2 regions of the Priestia sp. AB genome follow, and region 2 is predicted to be linked to the other one. Evidence: riboswitches for the same ligand, from Rfam matches in the RefSeq annotation. Region 2 holds a riboswitch; the other holds the start of a gene.

The links. A riboswitch is a leader RNA that binds a small molecule or an ion and turns the genes downstream of it on or off. The one in region 2 is predicted to bind cyclic di-AMP.
Region 1: it holds a riboswitch for cyclic di-AMP, as region 2 does, so the genes downstream of both, POF52_RS28870 (cation:dicarboxylate symporter family transporter) here and POF52_RS30410 (APC family permease) in region 2, are expected to answer to the same signal.

The regions. Positions count from the first base shown of each region.
Region 1 is NZ_JAQMYN010000023.1:17,711-21,754, forward strand. Features, by position in the region: gene ytvI (sporulation integral membrane protein YtvI) at 21-1,052, opposite strand; gene POF52_RS28870 (cation:dicarboxylate symporter family transporter) at 1,266-2,525, opposite strand; cyclic di-AMP (ydaO/yuaA leader) riboswitch at 2,632-2,771, opposite strand; gene POF52_RS28875 (undecaprenyl-diphosphate phosphatase) at 3,045-3,869, opposite strand.
Region 2 is NZ_JAQMYN010000034.1:8,163-12,206, forward strand. Features, by position in the region: gene POF52_RS30410 (APC family permease) at 1-1,720, opposite strand, end outside; cyclic di-AMP (ydaO/yuaA leader) riboswitch at 1,851-1,995, opposite strand; gene POF52_RS30415 (DUF4430 domain-containing protein) at 2,359-2,733, opposite strand; gene POF52_RS30420 (hypothetical protein) at 3,777-4,044, opposite strand, start outside.

The DNA of each region.
Region 1 (4,044 bases), on a different contig from region 2:
GCTAGTTTTATCCAGCGCTTTTATAGTTTAAAGTTAATTTGAATAATACCTACTTTACGAAGAGCATCGTATAAAATAACTAAAGCCGGTCCTAAAAATAATCCGACAAAGCCTAAAAGTTTAAATCCAATGTACAAACTAACTAGTGCAGCCAAAGGTGAAATACCCATATTTGTAGAAAATACTTTTGGTTCTACTACACGTCTTACTACCGTAATGACTCCAAATAGAATAAATAAGCCGATTGCTAATGAGTCATGCCCTTGCGTAAGAGCAAAAATTCCCCATGGAACGAGCACCGAGCCTGTCCCAAGGATTGGTAAGATATCGACAATTACAATTAATAAACTAAGCAGCGCGGTATACGGAACATCTAATAGCCAAAGCCCTACATAAGCCATTACAAACGTCATGACACTTAAGATAATTTGTGCCTTAATAAAACCAACCCCCGCTTGGATAAGCTGAGTGATGACAACTTGTAGCTTATATTTCGTTTCTTCTGTTAAAAATGACTTAATTTTATTTTTAATAGCAGGCAGCTCAAGGCTGATAAATACAAGCGCTACTAAATAAATAAGAAACTCTAATAGAAACCCAGGAACAGTAGCGGCAAAGCTAATGATGATTTCCACGGTACTTTTTAATAGAGAATCTAATGAATTTACGGTTTTTTCAAGCGTGCGCTCGATAGAAGAAATCACTTCTGTAGGAAGAGCGTTTGAATAGTATTTCCACTTAATAATAGTTGGATAAATCGCGGTTTCATAGATTTCTTTTACAAAGGAAGGCGCTATTTTTGAAAGAGCAACCACTTGCGTAACGATTGTCCGAACAATAAAAAATCCAATAAGTATGAGCGAAACAACATATAAAATGAAGGTCATAAGCACTGCATAGACTCTCTTCATTTTAAAAGATTGATGCAATTTTTGAACAATACCCTCAAGCGCTAATGCTGTTAATAAAGCAAACACAATCGGTAAACTGTAAGGGATTAACAAACATACGATTACTATCGAGGCGATGACCCATATTCGCTTTTTCCACATACTCTACTATCCCCCAACTAGCTAAGCTATCTCTATATTTATTGATAAAGAAAGGAACCAGTGACTGCTTTTATGTAAGAATAAAATTTGGATATATTTATACCTGATGTTACATATTATAGGGTCAATTTCCATAATAATAAAGGAATTATTACGAAAAAAGCTACTTATTCTAATTTTTTGAATAGAATAAGTAGCTTTTTAATTTATAAATTAGCCGGCTCTCATGACCTCTGTACCTTTTTTAGGGTCAAATTTGCCTTCAGATTTAGACATCACAATTGCTGCTAGTGTGTTTCCTACTAAGTTAACAACCGTACGTGCCATATCCATGATTCTGTCTACTCCAGCAATGAAGGCTAACCCTTCTGCCGGAACGCCGATTGTTCCAAGAGTAGCCAGCAATACAACAAATGATGTTCCTGGCACGGCAGCCATTCCTTTAGATGTAACCATCAATACCAGAATGAGCGTCAGCTGTTGAACGATCGTTAAATCAATACCGTACACCTGCGCTAAGAATAACGCTGCAATCGCTTGATAAAGAACGGAACCATCTAGGTTAAATGTATAGCCAATTGGTACAACGAACGATACGATAGCTTTTGGACAGCCCATCTTTTCAAGTTTTTCCATAATACGCGGAAGAACTGTCTCAGAACTAGATGTACTGTATGCTAACAACAGTTCATCTTTCATATAGCGGAATAAGTGGAAAATGTTAATTCCTGCCCATTTCGCAATTCCTCCTAATACAACAAGTAGGAAGAAAATTAACGCTAAGTAAACTAAGATAACAAGCTTTCCTAATGAAAGGAGTGAATCTAAGCCGAATTTTGAAACTGTTACACCAATTAAAGCAAATACACCAATTGGCGCCACTTTCATTACAAGGTTTACCACGTGAAACATTGCGTGAGAAACACCGTCGAAGAATTGTACAACTGGCTTTCCTCTTTCCCCAATTGCCGCTACTCCAAGTGCAAATAACACTGTAAAGAAGATAATTGCTAGCATGTCTCCTTCAACAATTGACTGGAAAAAGTTTGTCGGAACAATGTGTAAGAAAGTTTCAGCCACTGACTTTCCTTCTTGCTGTTTGGATGTTTCAACATATTGTGAAATATCACCCTTTTGTGCTGAATGAATGTCTACACCTTGCCCAGGATGAAAAATATTAGCAACCAATACACCGATTATAATTGCAAAAGTCGTAATAATTTCAAAATAGAGAATGGTTTTAACGCCGAGCTTTCCGACCTGTTTACCGCTCCCTGCTCCTGCAACTCCAACGACTAAGCTTGAGATAACAATTGGAATAACAATCATCTTAATTAATCTTAAAAATAGGTCTCCTAGCGGCTGTAGGTATGTTACTACACGCGGATCGTTAAACCAAATTACCCCTACAAGAACACCGAGGATTAATCCGGTAAAAATCTGCGTAGCCAAACCAAAACGAATTTTTTTCATAGATGTACCTCCCCAAAGATGTATGACATTTGTATATATTTTTCTGAAAAAACAAAAAAAGACTATTCTTAAGAAAGAACAGCCTTTTACTTACGCTATTTTGGGCTCTTTCTCTCAATAAAGCAAACGGGGTTAACTGTCGGATTCGGAATTGAGAGTTTCCTACCTTTTGTAAGGATTCACCCCAAGGCAGCTTTACTGCCGATAATGATTCCCCCGCTCTATACGATTAAGCTTATTATTCAGTTTTTATAAAATTAAAACGATCTATACGTTGTCATACGTTTTTTACAGTCAATAAAACTAAACAGAAGTCTTACTTTTACTTAACTTTATACTGCACAAATATTAATTTACTATTTTTCGACACGTTTTGTCAATACCTATGTTTATAAAACGCTTTCAAAAGGCGATAATATATATTTATGCAAAAAAGCTATTGCAATGTTGCAATAGCTTTTTCTTGCTCTTTGAGTCTCTATTAGAAGTTTAAGGGACTAAAGAACACGCGTGTTTATTTTATAAAAATACAAAATATAGAATAGCTGCTAAAACTATTCGATATAGTGCAAATGGTACTAATTTGATACGGTTAATTAATTTCAGGAAAAAGCGAATAGATACCAGCGCAAAAATAAAGGCGCTGATAAAACCAGCAATAAAAAACGGTAGTGCATCTGATGTGAAATACTGCCAGTTTTTAACCAATGAAAGTCCACTTGCTCCTGCCATGATTGGCACTGCCATAATAAATGTAAAATCTGCGGCTGCCTTATGGCTCATTCCAAGAAGAACTCCTCCTGAAATCGTTGAGCCTGAACGAGAAAAACCTGGCCAAAGAGCAATACATTGAAACAGTCCTATACCCAGTGCTTGTCCATAAGACATTTGGTCCACCGTCTCTACGCGCGGACGTTTAGGTCCAAACAAATCTGCTAGAATCATTAATACAGCTCCGACTACTAAGCCAATTAGCACCGTATTTAAAGAAAACAAATGTTCATCAATGTAATCATCAAACAAAAGTCCTAACACTCCTGCAGGTAGCAGACCAACAATTACCTGCATTAAATTCAAGCGATTTGTCGGTCCAATTGGAGCAGCTGGTTTTTTTCCTAATCCTAATAAATTAATAAAACGATCTTTAAAAATAACTACTACTGCTAAGATCGACCCTAGCTGAATAACAATTTTAAATGTATTAGCTACTGGAGATGAAAATAATTCTTTTGAATTTAACCACAGGTCATCCACAATAATCATATGCCCAGTTGACGAAACAGGAGCAAACTCTGTTAAACCTTCTACAATCCCTAAAATGATTGCTACAATAATTTCCCACATAAAGCTATGTACCTTGCCTTTCTTTCAAATTAATAAGCTTATCGCTTCGTTTTACATGCTCAACTATTTTCCTATTTTGACACTTGCTTTTTTATCATAATTGTTAAAACTATGAAATACAATGTGTATTTGCAAAAAGATAAGAATCTTTAATAATTCGTAATAAAAACCTTAC
Region 2 (4,044 bases):
TTCTTGTGATAAATTGCGGAATTAACACGGTGACAGCCATATGACTATCATCAGCTCGCTCTTCTACACGATCAATAAAGCGTAAAAGAGGTCCAACTAAACTTCGATATTGTGAGTAGAATGTAACTAAGCGTATATCAGGATATCGTTCGTTCCATATCTCTTCCATTCTCTTTTCACTTTCACGGTCAAATGCCACATGGACCGCAATAACTGTGTCTCCAATGATTTTCGCATAGTTAATGGAATTCTCGACAGCCCTTGTTAAGCCTGCAACCGGTATAATGACTACATTTCCCTCTAATGCTAATGCTTCTTTATCTCCTGGCATAATACGAAGTTGCTTTCCTACCTCTTCATAATGGTTCTTAATACGGTGGAATACATAGACGATAAGAGGTAAGAAGATTAAAACAGCCCATACTTGTGAGAATTTTGTTGTAAAGAAAATAATCAGTACCGTGAAACTAATAAAAGCTCCAATAAAATTGGTCACTAATTTTCCCTGCCAGCCAGCTGGCTTTTCTTTTAACCATTTAACAATCATCCCCGTTTGAGATAATGTAAATGGAATAAATACGCCAACAGCATATAAAGGAATTAACCGTTCTGTATTACCGTGAAACGCTATGATAAGCAAGATAGAGGCAATTCCAAGGGTCACAATCTCATTTGAATAGCCCAAACGATCACCACGTATCGTAAACATACGCGGGATATACTTATCTACAGCTAAGTTAACAGCCAGTAAAGGAAAGGCTGAAAAGCCTGTATTGGCAGCTAATACTAAAATTAAAGCTGTTGTACCCTGAACAAAATAATAGAAACCATTTCGTCCCAACACTTGGGAAGCAAGCTGTGAAACAACCGTCTCCTCTGCTTTAGGTACAATTCCAAACCAATAAGCCAAGAACATGACACCTGAAAACAAAATAGCTAAAATAACGCCCATTGCAACAAGCGTACGTACCGCATTTCTTGCAGCTGGTTGTCTAAAGTTGGTTACAGCATTTGAAATAGCTTCTACGCCTGTAAGGGCTGAACATCCTGATGAAAAAGCTCGTAGTAGTAAAAATAAGCTAATTCCTGGCACTGCAGTTCCAATAGCCGGATGAACATCAGGAGACACCTGACCAGTGGCTACTTTCCATATGCCTACGCCTATTAAAAGAACCAATGCAAGAACAAATAAATAGACAGGGTATGCTAAAGCCGAAGCTGATTCTGTTACACCTCTTAGGTTCAAAACCATAATAAAAATAACCAATGAGCAAGCGATAATAACCTTGTAATCATGAAGAACAGGAAAAGCCGACGTTAATGCATCTGTTCCAGATGAAATACTTACAGATACGGTTAAAATATAGTCTACTAACAGAGACCCACCAGCAATAAGCCCTGCATTCTCTCCAAGGTTATGTTTAGATACAACATAAGCGCCGCCACCTTCTGGATAGGCATAAATAATTTGTCGGTAAGAAAGGATAAGTGCCGTTAAAAGGATAAGTACCCCAATACCGATAGGTATGGAATACCAAAATGCAATCATTCCAATAGTAGCAAGTACGATTAAGACCTGCTCTGGACCATATGCCACGGATGAAAGTGCATCGGATGAAAGAATAGCTAAGGCTTTGACCTTATTTAGCTTTTGTTCACCTAGCTCCTTTGATTTAAGTGGCCTCCCAATTAATAAACGTTTTATGGATGAATAACTCATCTAAACTCCTCCTGGACCCTTTGCCATTATTTATATTAGTTTACTCTCATCATTCCCCATCTCAGAAAAAAAACACAAAAAAGAACACTAAGGTTCTGCTTAGTGTTCTTTCCAGGACAAATAAAAGCAAACCTTCTCTCCAAACGCTTATGAGGTTAGCTGTCGGATTCGGGCTTTAAGAGTAGCCCTACCTTCTTACAGAAGGATTCACCCCAAGTGCAAGTGCACACAAAAATGGGTCCCCCACTCCTTAGTGGATTAAGCGATAAAAGGTATGAAAATAGCAAGATCATATATGTATGGTAGGTACTATACGCCTGAATTTTACATTTGTAAAGAGCCGTTTCAATTAAAACTAATTTTCATATAATTCGTTTTTCTCTTTTATGTAGATAAATAAATTTTGATATCTTGAGCAAACTATTCAAGACGCCGTGAGACTTCAGTCCTTTGGTTAAATAATGTAGCAGAAAAACCTACCCTATCACACACCAGGGTAGGTTTTTCTGCTTTTCAGCTGCATATCATATACACCTCTAGTTTATATAATCAGCATTATCGGAAATTATAACTTACAAAAAAGTAGTTAGAATAATAACCAACTACTTTTTGTAGGATGTTTTAATTTTCTATGTTATTTACTTTAAAATTTCTTGATTATCCCAATTTTTCAAAGCCCATACTACCTCATCATTTTCATTGAGCGTGACTTCATCTAAACCTAACTCTATAAAATTCCTGTTTACAAAAACAGCCCAATGTATATTTTTCTTTGGAATTGAATGGATACCATTTATAGATATAATATTCCCTTGGGATTCTTCTATGTTAAAGGCCCTTTTTGTTACTTCGTATAATGTCTCACCTTCTTGAAATGAAACTTCTTTTGAAGCAATCGTCTCGTTTTTATCATTTACAATTCTGAAAGTACTCGTCATCTCTAATGCGTGCGTAGGGGAATAAATAACAAAAAGGAATATTGGTAAAAATATCAGTATCTTTTTAATAAGCATTTTTGTATCTCCTTTTGACGTATTTACCATATTATGAGCACTTTAGTGAAAATTATAATTTTTAAATATAGTTCAGTGTTTAATACGCAACAGAAAAATTTCCTGGTGTTAGGGAGTTTGTTCTGCTTTTTTAATAAATATCATATATGAACTTAGTTACCATAATGGATTTTATCGGCAACCAAAAAAAAAATAGCAGCTTAATTCAAGTTACTATTTGTTATACATATTTTCCCTTTATTTGAACATTCTACTTAAGAAGGGCTAAAATATTCACTCTAATATATAAAGGTGGATTCATATAAATGAAGGGTAAAATTTATAAACATAAAGCTTTTCTTGCAATTTTCGGTATTTATGCTATTCCCTTTGCTATTATCTTTTTGACCGATTGTTTAGTTCGGATAAATAATAGAAAGTAATTTATACTCTTGCTGGATAATAAATAGTATTTTGAGCAAACTACCCAAGACGATGCAAAGCGTCAATTACAAACCTTATATGTATTCACACAGAAAAACTACCTCCACCCACATAAGGTAGTTTTTTCTCTTTTTAAGGTGTATATCGTATACAAAGTTAGTTACCATAATGGATTTTCTAGGAATCTTTATAATAAAAAGGACATGGAAGAGAATACTATGTAAAACGTTAAAGGTGGCTTAAAGCTAATATGTATCAAAAAATAAATAATAAGTTGAGCTTTATATTAATTATGGGTTTTGTATCTATGTTAGCAACATTTGCTCAAACTCTTTGGTTACGAAACACTTTAGAGGATTTAGAGAAACGAATAACTAAGAGGTACAACAACTACAATTAAAAATACATACTATGCTTTCGTCTTGAGCAAACTACTCACTATGGATGTATCATCAAAAATAATGGTGCACGACAGAAAAACTCCCTACGGAAATAGGGAGTTTTTCTGTTTTTAAGCTGTATACGATATACAAAGGTAGTTAACATAATCACCATTCTAGGAAATAAAACGGAAAAAGACTTCAAATAAGTATAAAACCTTTATATTTATAAAGAAAAGCTTAATTCTTTAGAATATGATGCTTTACTAAACTTCGATAATAGCCATAAATAATAAAATACGCTATTAAATAACTGATAAAGGTTCCTATAATATTCCATCCATTAAAATATTCTACTTTTCCTAAGACTAAACCCATGCCTTCAAAACCTGTAGTAAAGAGAGTAAAACAAAGTAAAAGGATAATCGTATTAATCTTCTTTTTTATCTTAAAATAAATTAAAAAAGAAGATAAGACAGGATAGAAACCAATATTTAAAGGGAGTGCT